DNA from 2 places in the Planococcus sp. APC 3900 genome. Region 1 is predicted to be linked to the other one. Evidence: riboswitches for the same ligand, from Rfam matches in the RefSeq annotation. Region 1 holds a riboswitch; the other holds the start of a gene.
What was found. A riboswitch is a leader RNA that binds a small molecule or an ion and turns the genes downstream of it on or off. The one in region 1 is predicted to bind preQ1.

Region 1 (5,817 bases):
GAATCCGATGAAGATGGAAAAAGGGATGGTCTTTACTTTGGAGCCTGGCATTTACGTTCCCGGCACAGTCGGCGTTCGCATCGAAGACGATGTGGCGGTTACAGAAGACGGCTATGAAGTGTTGACGAAATTCCCGAAAGAACTTCAGATCATTACAAATTAATTATAAAAATGGCATCGGATTTTCTCCGATGCCATTTTTTTATTTTCCTAATATCTCGTCGACTGACTTATATTCCAGTCCCTGATCAGCAGCCACTGCCTGGTAGGTGACATGGCCCCCCAATGTATTTACTCCTTTTTTCAAAGCTTCGTTTTCGGAGATTGCTTTTGCAAATCCTTTATTCGCGATCTGCACGGCGTAGGGTACTGTAACGTTCGTCAAACCAATTGTTGAAGTTCTGGGAACAGCACCGGGCATATTCGCGACTGCATAATGAACGACTCCATGTTTCACATAGGTCGGTTCATCGTGGGTCGTGATGCGATCACTGGTTTCAAAAATTCCGCCTTGGTCAATCGCGATATCAACCACCACGGAACCCGGATTCATGGATTTGATCATGTCTTCTGTCACCAATTTAGGTGCTTTCGCCCCCGGAATCAAAACAGCTCCAATAACCAAATCCGCCTTTTTCACGGATTCTGCAATATTCAGCGGATTGGACATCAAGGTCTGTACATCCTGACCGAACTGGTCATCCAATTGACGCAAGCGATCGGGATTCAAATCCAGGATCGTCACATTCGCCCCCATTCCAACGGCTACTTTTGCAGCGTTGGTTCCCGCTACACCTGCACCGATTATGGCAACATTCCCTCGGCCGACGCCGGGAATACCGCCTAGCAGAATCCCTGCACCGCCGTGTATCTTCTCGAGGAACTGAGCTCCGATCTGCGTGGACATCCGGCCTGCCACTTCACTCATTGGTGTCAGCAACGGCAAGGAATTGTTGGGCAACTGCACCGTTTCGTACGCAATGCCTGTCACTTTAGCTTCCAGCAATGCCTGAGTCAACTCTTTTTCAGGCGCTAGATGCAGATAGGTGAACAGAATCAGTCCTTCCCGGAAATAACGGTACTCTTCCTGGACGGGTTCTTTTACTTTCATGACCATTTCCTGTGCCCAGGCTTCGTCCGCTGTTTCAACAATTTTCGCACCAGCTGCACTGTAATCTTCATCGGTAAAACCGGAACCCAGACCAGCGCCCGACTGAATAAATACATCATGCCCATGAACTTCAAGATTGACTACGCCGGCCGGTGTCATGGCTATTCTGTTTTCATTGTTCTTTACTTCTTTCGGTACACCAATTCGCATTTCGAAACCCTCCATCATTTTAAGTAGTTTAATCCGGTACAATAGATTGTTTATTCTGATATCTACTTTATTCTATCAGACTTCACTTGTTTCCGCTGTCATATCAGCTGCCCTCCTTTCTGATGCTGTTACCAGAAGGACTCATCACCGTCTTTAATTTGACAAATATTCAGTAAAATTAACTTCAATTTAGAAGGAACTCTTGCAGTTATAGCGAATAGTATAAGTAGAGACAAAGGAGGAATGTAGGATGACATTAAAGTATAGTCAGATTCTTGTAGCAGTAGACGGGTCAAAAGAAGCGGAATGGGCATTCAAAAAATCGGTCGGCATAGCTGAGCGGAACAATGCCACATTAAATTTGGTGAACGTAATCGACACCCGCTCATTTGCAGCAATTGAAGCATATGACCGCTCCATCGCCGACCGCGCCCAAAAATTCGCCGAAGACCTGCTGGAAGATTATAAGAAAGAAGCTTTAGCAGGCGGGGTTCAAAAAGTGAATATTGTTGTTGATTATGGTTCTCCAAAAACAATGATTTCAAGAGAGTTGGCTCAAAAAGTGGAAGCAGACCTAATCGTCTGTGGTGCTACCGGATTAAATGCAGTTGAACGTTTCTTAATCGGAAGCGTATCTGAACACATTGTCCGTTCTGCAAAATGCGATGTTTTGGTCGTCCGTACAGAAGAAGCCCAAAACGATGCTCCCGATGAATATTATTCAGAAGACAAATCAGGTAAACCTGAAAACTTCTAAAATAACAGACGAAAAAAGCCTCTCACATAATTTTGTGAGAGGCTCTTTCGTTTTATTAAGCTTTTATTTTGATGATTATTTTTCCTCTGGCATGATGAGATTCACTTAACTCATGTGCATCTTGCAAACCTCGTTCAGTAAATGCAAATACTTCACCGATTGTAGGCTTCAATTCGCCAGATACATAAAGGTTTGCTAACTTTTTTAATTGCTCTCCACTCGGTTCCAGCCAAAAGTCACTGGCCTTCACTTCGTGTTGCTCCGCTTTTTCAGCAGAAGGCTGTCCAGCAATGGAGATCAATTTCCCACCTTTTTTCAGGACCTTAAAGCTTTTATCGAGAACTTCGCCGCCCATCGTATCCAATACTGCGTCGAAATCTTCCAGCAGCTCGCTGAAATCTTCTTCACGGTAGTTGATGACCCGATTGGCTCCCAAAGATTTAACCAATTCATCGTTTTTATCGCTGGCCGTTGTCGCCACATAAGCACCGATGCTGTTGGCAATTTGAATGGCCATACTGCCGACACCGCCGGCTCCCGCATGGATCAGCACTTTGTCGCCTTTTTTCACTTCTGCAAAGTCCACAAGACATTGGTAAGCTGTCAATCCCGTCAACGGAATTGCGGCCCCCTCTTCGAATGTCATACTTTCCGGCATATGCGCAAGCAAGTCTTCATCCACAGGCACATATTCTGCATAGGTTCCTTGACGCGTAGTTGCAGGTCTTGCGAAAACACGGTCGCCCACTTTAAAGTGCTTTACGTCTTTGCCAACTTCAGCAATGGTGCCTGCTGCATCCCAACCTAAAATAATTGGAAACTCCCAAGGCAGCATCTCTTTCAAATATCCTTCACGCAATTTCCAGTCAATCGGGTTGATGGAAGTAGCATGGATCTCCACCAGAACCTGATTGTCCGTAATTGCCGGTTTATCCACTTGCTGTTCCTTTAATTGTTCTTTGCCGCCGTAACTGTCAATGACGATTGCTTTCATCTCACATCTCTCCTTCCGTTATTATCAAATATACCCTTATACAGAAAAATTACTCATAAAAAACTTGGTGATATTTGGTGGTAAAGCGTCTTACCAGGTTTCGTGCAGAATGGTATCCCATCCGGATTCAGGGTCACATTCCCGCAGAACATATATCGCTTCAGTTTCGGAAGTCAGAATCAGGATTGATTCGCATTGTCTGATGACAACTTCTTCAGAACTGAACTGATCTTCTCTATTATCTTCTACGGACTCAATTTTGTTGCCATCAAAATGCAGATCATGATAGATGGGATCACCTTCTGTCGTGTAGCTGATCACTCTTACGGCATCTTCTTCTCCATTTTCCGTGTGTTCATAAAACTCATACAGGCGCTCCCCGTTCGTGATTTCGCCTTGAGCATCTTCGATGATATCTCCTTCTTCAAACGATTCCCGGTTGCAGGCAACTGCTGTTGCTGCTATCAACACCAGTAAAGCGATTCGTTTCATCTCTACACCTCCCATTGCAGATTAGACGCATTGCGTATTGAATAATTACAGATTTCATCATTGACCGGCTTGCGGGTAACGCATTTGTCTGATGACATCACAAGCTTTCTGTCAATTGTTTCCTCTAGTGCACAATATGTTATCATTAAAACTGTTCGTTCAAAGAGGTTCGCAAACTCCCTCTCTAAAAAACTAAGGAGTGTTACAGATGAAAAATGAAAAAGCAGTCGTTGTTTTCAGCGGCGGCCAGGACAGCACCACTTGCCTGTTTTGGGCCATCAAGAATTTTAAGGAAGTGGCCACGGTCACATTCGATTATGGCCAGCGCCATTCAGCTGAAATTGAATGCGCACGAAAAATCGCCGAAGAACTCGGCGTCTCGTTCAAAGTATTGGATATGACGTTGATCAACCAATTATCCGCGAATGCATTGACGCGTGATGATATCGCCGTAAGTGATGAAGAAGGACAACTGCCTTCCACTTTTGTACCAGGCAGAAACCACTTATTTCTGTCTTTTGCAGCGGTTTATGCAGATGCCATCGGTTCACGGCATTTGATCACCGGCGTCAGCCAAACGGATTTCAGCGGTTATCCCGATTGCCGGGATACTTTTATCCGCTCGTTGAATGTCACATTGAATTTGGCCATGGACAAGCAATTCATTATCCATACCCCGCTGATGTGGCTCGATAAAGCCGAAGTATGGGAGCTCTCTGACACACTTGATGCATTTGAGTTTGTCCAGAAGAAAACGCTGACCTGCTATAACGGCATCCCGAGCACCGGTTGTGGCCATTGCCCGGCCTGTCAATTGCGCAATGATGGGCTTGCCCGCTATCAGGCGAAAAAATCAGCAGGTACAATCATATGATGCAGCAATTTTATCCGACAGCTACGCATAACTTTCAATTCGAACTCAATAAAGACCTGCATTTCTCTGCAGCACATTTTATTCCCAGCGAAGATGCCGGGAAATGCCGGATGATGCACGGCCATACTTACCACCTGAACATTACCATTGCCGGCAATGAGCTTGACGCCACCGGCTTCCTGATTGACTTTAAATTGCTGAAAGAATTGATTCATAAAAAATACGACCACAGTGTCTTGAATGATCATGCTGAATTTGCAACTAAATTTCCCACTACTGAATTGCTTGCCCAGCAGGTTTGGCAGTCCATTCAGCATGTGCTGAAAACGAAAAGCAACCGGCCCGACTGCCTGCAGGTCATTGTCCGCGAAACGCCGACAAGCTATGTGGTCTACCGGCCGCGCAAGGAAGACCTGTCATGAGAATTCCCGTCATGGAAATCTTTGGTCCGACTATACAGGGAGAAGGCATGGTCATGGGGCAAAAAACCATGTTCGTGCGCACCGCTGGATGCGACTATTCCTGCTCTTGGTGCGATTCAAAATTCACTTGGGACGGCACAGGCACCAGCACTTCCAAGCAGCCTGAAGATATTATTGAAGAATTGATCCACATAGGCGGCAAGGCATTTTCACACGTCACCATTTCCGGAGGCAATCCTGCACTTCACAAAGGCATAGCTGAATTGGTCGATCTTTGCCACCAGCAGGGCTGGAAAGTTGCTGTTGAGACACAGGCCTCCATTTGGCAAGACTGGCTGGCAGCAATCGATGACATCACCTTATCGCCTAAACCACCCAGCTCAGGCATGTCGACGGATTTTGCCAAATTGGATTTCTTTATCGACAAACTGCAAAACGCCAATGTCAGTTTGAAAGTCGTTGTATTCGACCAGGATGATTTTGCCTATGCAGAAAATCTTCATCAGCGTTATCCAGCTGTTCCGTTCTTTCTTCAGACCGGCAATGAAGACACAGCGACAACGGATGACACGCAGCTGGTCGCCGATTTGCTGCAGCGGTACGAGCAATTGATCGATTACCATGTACGCTCTTCCGTTATGAACGACGTGAAGGTATTGCCTCAATTGCACACGTTGGTTTGGGGCAATAAACGCGGCGTATGACAGTTGGCCGAGTAGAATAGCTGTTAGTTTCTTTATAATCGAAAGACCCCGTGCAAACTTTTCGCTAAGTTTGCACGGGGTCTTTTCACGTTACACTTTTTTGACGAATTCCGATTTCAGCTTCATTGCGCCAAAACCATCAATTTTGCAATCGATGTTATGGTCGCCTTCTACCAAACGGATACTCTTTACTTTAGTGCCAATCTTCAAAGTAGAAGAACTGCCTTTGACTTTCAAATCTTTGATGACAGTA
Region 2 (5,817 bases), on a different contig from region 1:
ATTTATAATAAACTGAACGCTTGAATCACAAAAGTTGCAATCTCCATCAAATAACACAATGGCATGTTCCATATCTATTTCCTCCTCCACCAAAAATAGTTCTGTTACCTAAATATCCTCTTTTTCCTTTATTGAAACACTTCGTTTGTCGAAACCGTTCCTTGATGGAAAAATAATTTCCAGCCACTTTCTCTTTTTTTCCAGACCGAACTGCGGTTGGTCAACTTTCCCGTCTTTTGATTATGGATTTGATACGTAGTCAAAACAGCAGCCGGACCCAGCTCATGTACGGTAAAAGATTTTATTTCCATCGGATCCGGATTTAAGGGATGGTCTTCATCGTAATGCGAGCGTTTAATCAGTCCACCTGAACTGCCAAATTCATAAAATTCGTCGTCCAGTATTTCGCCGAGCTTGTCTGTCGAAACCCTTACTTCCGGCTTCAGGTGGCTGGATTCCAATTCATAGAATTGCTGAGTTAATTTGTCCATATCCATTCTCCTCATCGCTCATTTCCCGGGAAATAAACCCCCTGGCAATAAAGGCAGGGGGCAAATTTACGTTATTTTATTTGTCGTCTTTAAAGAAATCCTGCGGATCTTCATCAGGCTGATCCTGCGGGGTGTCAGAGGAGCCAAAGTCCTCTACATCTTCAAAGCTGTCCTGGTAATCACGGATGCCATCGTCTTCTTTCTTGACTGGCTGTCCTGTAGAAGCTTGCAGCACATCTTCTTCCGGCGGACGGCTTTCCAAATCGACCTCCTGATCTGCATGATCGATACAGGTCAATGCGGTCGGCAATGCTTCAAGCCGCTCAAATGGTATTTCTTTGCCGCATACCGAACACTTGCCATACGTGCCGTCTTCAATTGCTGCCAAAGCCGTTTTCGCTTCTTCCAGCTCTTCCTCTTTAAACTGCGTCAACGCCATTCCACGTTCCTGGTCATACAGGTCGGTGGCGTTATCTGCAGGATGATTGTCATAATTCGAAAGTTCCGTTGTCTCAAACTCTTCATCTTGTTCAACGCGCTCTTCCAGCGATGCCACTTGTTCTTCCAATTGTTTTTTTAATTGCTTCAGCTGTTCATCCTTCATCCAATTTCCTCCTCAAAAAACTCACTTATCCTATATATTGCCTTTATCGGAGAAATCAAACCTGGAAGTAAACTGGTCGCTGCCGCTCTGCAGCTCAATAATCGTCGAAACGGTCGAGAAGACTCATTAAATAATCATCCAGACGGTGGCGGACTAATTCATCGGACAAGCCCTTCATGCCAAAGGCTTTCCAGCCGGGATACACAACTGGTGATCCATCTAATGTATCAATCAGCGATAAAAGGTCCCAATACGGATCATAAGTAAATGAATTCCCGGCATGTCTCTGGTAAGCCGCCAAAAAATCATTGGCGACTGAAATTCCGTAAAGCTGCGCCAAGTTGACACGGCAATGGCCTACATCAATTCCCGCCGGCCCCCGGCAAGCATTTACCCAGTCTACGATAGCGCTGATTTCTTTGTTTTCCCACAGTACATTAGCGGGATGAAAATCCCGGTGAATAAAACATTCCTGAGCTTCAGGGCGGCTTTCTGCCACAATATAAAAAGCACGCATCCAATCGTTCTGGATCTTGGACCAGGTCGGTTTTTCCAGCAAAAATGCATTATTGTAGGAAAAATATTCATAAGGAAAGCCCTCTGCCTTGGTTTGATGGATTTCAGCTAAAGCAGCTGCCAGGCCATCCAGCCATTTTTCATCGTTAGACGGCTGCAATATGACAGAACCAGACACTTTCGTCATCAAGACTGCCGGCAATCCGCTTTTTTCGCCCGTTTCATCGTAAGTAATTAAATGAGGGACCGGATGGCCAGCTTGTTCAGCAAACTGAAGGCTTTCCGCTTCGTGTTTTGCTAAATCCGGTTCTTTCTCCAACCAATCTATTTTATGGAAAAGCCGCAATACATACGAAAGCGAAACGCCGTTTTCTTCGACAGCCAGTTCAAACAATATGGAAGAAGTTCCGCCTGTCAGCGGCTTGACGCCCATAATTTCTGCAGTGCTTCCAAGCTGTGTCTGTACCCATTGCAAAGCTTGCGCCTGCAATTCATTGCCATAACCTGCTGACATCCTTACCGCTCCTTTCTGCCCACTATTTTAGCTCTAGTGTACCATGAACATCTAAGGGCCTCACTGTGAGATGAGGCAAATTGCCGAGAAAATCATATTTTCTATCACTACAAATACCCGCTATTCAGACCAGCCAGCCGACAAGATTCAAACTTTCAATGAATGATGCATTGACTCCGCCTTTTCAATTTGAATAGTGGCATGCTCGATTCCGCAATGATCATGGACCAGTTTCAATGCCTTCTGAAGGACCTGCTGCTCGTCAGTTTCTTTCGCTACATCAATATGGCAAGTAAATAGATCCAGGCCCGACGTAATCGTCCAAACGTGAAGATCATGGACATCCAAAACCCCTTCAATTTCAATAAGCAATGCCTTCACTTCTTTGGCATCGATGGTGTGAGGCGTTCCCTCCATCAAAATATGGAGGCTGTTCCGGATGATGCCCCAGGCACTCCGCAAAATCAATAAAGCAACAACTACTGAAATAATGGGATCGGCCACTGTCCAGTCAAACAGAAGAATCAATATCCCAGCCACCATCGCGCCTACCGAGCCCAGTGCGTCTCCAATGACGTGCATATAAGCACTCTTCATGTTCAAGTTGCCATGGACATCTGCGTTGCGGTTCAGCACCCAGGCGCTCAATAGATTGGCAAGAAGGCCTACTGCCGCAATTACCAGCATCCAGCCCCCCTGTACTTCCGGTGGTTCAAAAAAACGCCCGATGGCTTCATAAATGATAAAACCGGCAATGACAAATAAAGTCGCGCCATTGATAAAGGCTGTAATGATTTCAAAGCGGTAATACCCATAGGTTTTTTTCGCAGAAGCCGCTTTGCCGGCAAACCAGATAGCGGACAAGCTGAGCGCCAGCGAAACCGTATCCGAAAGCATATGGCCGCTGTCGGCAATCAACGCCAGGCTGTTGGTAAAAAGACCGCCGAAAAATTCCAGCAGCATGATGCCCGCTGTGATGCCGAGCGCCAGGATCAATGCTTTTTTGTTGCCGCTCCTGGCTGTTTCAAAATGATTATGGTTATGATCGTGTCCCATTTCACATTCGCCTCCGTCTTCTTGCTGCTATTTTACCAAAAAGAGCTGTTTGACAACGAATAGCAAGTCTTATAGGATAGGTTAGTATAAGTAAATAACCCGGCGACGGGAGAGGTTCATAGCATTTCACCCTCTATAAAAAACTATGGATTGTCGAAACTCAGCCAAATCCACATGCGATTTGGCTTTTTCTTTTGTCCGTTTTTTATAGCCCTCTTTCAAGCCGGCCATCTAAAAGGAGGCCGTTTTCATGGCAGGAAGAAACGAAGACACACTTGAGCATCTATCATTGCTCGGCAATCAACAAACCAAGTACAAATTTGAGTACGATCCGGATATTCTCGAACCGATCGATAATCTGCATACCCGCGATTATTTTGTGAAGTTTAATTGTCCCGAATTCACGTCGCTTTGCCCCCAAACGGGACAGCCTGATTTCGCCACCATTTACTTGAGCTTCATCCCTGATAAAGCATTGGTGGAAAGCAAATCATTGAAACTTTACCTATTCAGCTTCCGGAATCATGGAGATTTCCACGAAGATGTCGTCAACATCATCATGAATGATTTGATCAAATTGATGGACCCCCGCTATATCGAAGTATGGGGAAAATTCACGCCGCGCGGCGGATTGTCCATCGATCCCTACACCAACTACGGCAAGCCAGGAACAAAATACGAAGAAATGGCATCGTACCGGATGATGAATCATGACATGAATCCTGAAACGATCACCAACCGGTAGGAGGCACCGAACATGTTGCTTTATTTGAACGGCGCCTTTGTCGGCTTATTGATCTTATCGAATATTTTAGCAGTCAAATTGTTCAGCATCGGTGAATGGGCTGTATTGCCGGCCGCCGTCATCGTCTATGTCTTTACGTTTCCAATCACCGATACCATTGCAGAAGTATATGGCAAAGAAGCAGCACGGCAGACCGTCACCGCCGGTTTCGTCACACAGCTTTGCGCATTAGCATTTATTTTCTTTGCCATCCATTTGCCTTCTGCTCCATTTTTTGCAGACCAGGCTTCGTTTGAAACCATTTTTTCTGCAGGTTTCCGCGTTACCTTAGCCAGTCTTGTGTCTTATTTCATCAGCCAGAACCTGGACGTCACCATTTTCCATAAATTGAAACAGCGTCATGGCGAATCTAAATTGTGGGTGCGCAATAACGCCTCAACGATGGCCAGCCAATTGGTGGACACCACCATTTTCATTACCATCGCATTTTACGGAACTATGCCGACCAGTGCATTGCTCGGGATGATTGCTACACAATACGTGTTTAAATGGCTCGTTGCCGCAGCCGATACGCCGCTGGTTTATTTACTGGTCAAACTTTGCAGGCGCGAATTCCAGTCCGGCAAACAAATTTACGGACACCAAAAACCGGAAGCTCTCCACTAGAGCTTCCGGTTTTTACATACATGTATTTATGATGGCAATTGCTTAGACTTTGGCACGTTCTTTCTGGCTACGGCCTTTGACGCCCACTTTCACATCTGCCAGAACCATATCTGCGACAATCGGCAAATGATCAGAAACCGCTGTTTCAATAGCCGCTACTTGGACGACTTCTACATCATTGTCCGAAAAAATATAATCGATTCGCGTTGCTGGCCAAAAAACTTCTGTTGTCTCTTTGTCCACGTAAGGAGCAGGATATGTATAAGCATCCCCTCTCTTCATTTTCAGAAAAGCATCTCTAAACTGTTTGTTCAGCTTTTGCATGTGAACATTTGAAGATGGTGCGTTGAAATCTCCAGCGAGTACGCGCGGGAAACGGCTTTTCCCGGTAATCGCCAGAATTTCATCGATACTGACAGCCAATTCATCGTCTTTCAATGCCAAATGCGTATTGAAGACACTTAAATAAATGCCATCTACTTCAATGACGGTCTCTAAAATTCCCCGCTGTTCGTTATTGCCGAACGGACAATAGACCTGTGTCAGCAGATGGTTCTCGACGTACTTGATCGGATACTTACTTAAAATCACATTGCCGTACTGGCGATTCGGGCGCTCTGAATCTTCAGCAGCAAAATTCATGTTGGCGCCATAGGCTGCATGCATATTCAATCTCTGGCTCAACCAATCTACTTGGTCCACAAACGAACTGCGGTCGGAAAAATAACGGTCAACCTCCTGTAAAGCGATGATTGTAGCACAGGAATCCTCAATGACTTCAGCGGTCTTCTCCAGATCTACTATTCCATCCATCCCTAATCCATGAGCAATGTTAAATGACATGACTTTCACAATCGGTGCTTTCTTTTTCGAACCTTGCATGCAAACCTCTCCTTTTCGTTTAAACCGAATCGTCGGTAGCAGCTTTAATTGGTTTCAGTATACCAAGCTGAGAAGGATTAGCTATAACAGGGGTGTAAAGGTTTGTTAATAGTTTGTAAACCAGAAAAGCGGAAGCGCCCATGTAGCGCTGGAGCTGGACATCATGAAAAGTGGGGTCGGCCGTTCAGCTCATTATAGGCTTATGCACGTTTGAGAAAATATGCGCACGCTTCATTGGATTTGTGCACGTTCAGCAGAACTTGTGCACGTTAAAGCAACTTTGTGCACACTCGGCAACATTTACGCACGTTCATTAAATCTAGACGAAAAAACACAGCCAACC

Region 2: it holds a riboswitch for preQ1, as region 1 does, so the genes downstream of both, queF (preQ(1) synthase) here and queC (7-cyano-7-deazaguanine synthase QueC) in region 1, are expected to answer to the same signal.

What each region holds. Positions count from the first base shown of each region.
Region 1 covers NZ_JASDCT010000009.1:14,207-20,023, forward strand. Annotated here, with positions in the region: gene QMA04_RS15940 (M24 family metallopeptidase) at 1-163, shown strand, start outside; gene ald (alanine dehydrogenase) at 203-1,321, opposite strand; gene QMA04_RS15950 (universal stress protein) at 1,572-2,078, shown strand; gene QMA04_RS15955 (NADP-dependent oxidoreductase) at 2,134-3,072, opposite strand; gene QMA04_RS15960 (DUF4362 domain-containing protein) at 3,163-3,564, opposite strand; PreQ1 riboswitch class I at 3,723-3,766, shown strand; gene queC (7-cyano-7-deazaguanine synthase QueC) at 3,773-4,438, shown strand; gene queD (6-carboxytetrahydropterin synthase QueD) at 4,435-4,860, shown strand; gene queE (7-carboxy-7-deazaguanine synthase QueE) at 4,857-5,564, shown strand; gene QMA04_RS15980 (zinc ribbon domain-containing protein YjdM) at 5,655-5,817, opposite strand, start outside.
Region 2 covers NZ_JASDCT010000006.1:143,877-149,693, forward strand. Annotated here, with positions in the region: gene QMA04_RS13365 (thiol-disulfide oxidoreductase DCC family protein) at 1-72, opposite strand, end outside; gene QMA04_RS13370 (nuclear transport factor 2 family protein) at 129-491, opposite strand; gene QMA04_RS13375 (TraR/DksA C4-type zinc finger protein) at 568-1,095, opposite strand; gene QMA04_RS13380 (phosphotransferase family protein) at 1,190-2,125, opposite strand; gene QMA04_RS13385 (cation diffusion facilitator family transporter) at 2,273-3,181, opposite strand; PreQ1 riboswitch class I at 3,287-3,334, shown strand; gene queF (preQ(1) synthase) at 3,432-3,926, shown strand; gene QMA04_RS13395 (queuosine precursor transporter) at 3,939-4,592, shown strand; gene QMA04_RS13400 (endonuclease/exonuclease/phosphatase family protein) at 4,635-5,474, opposite strand.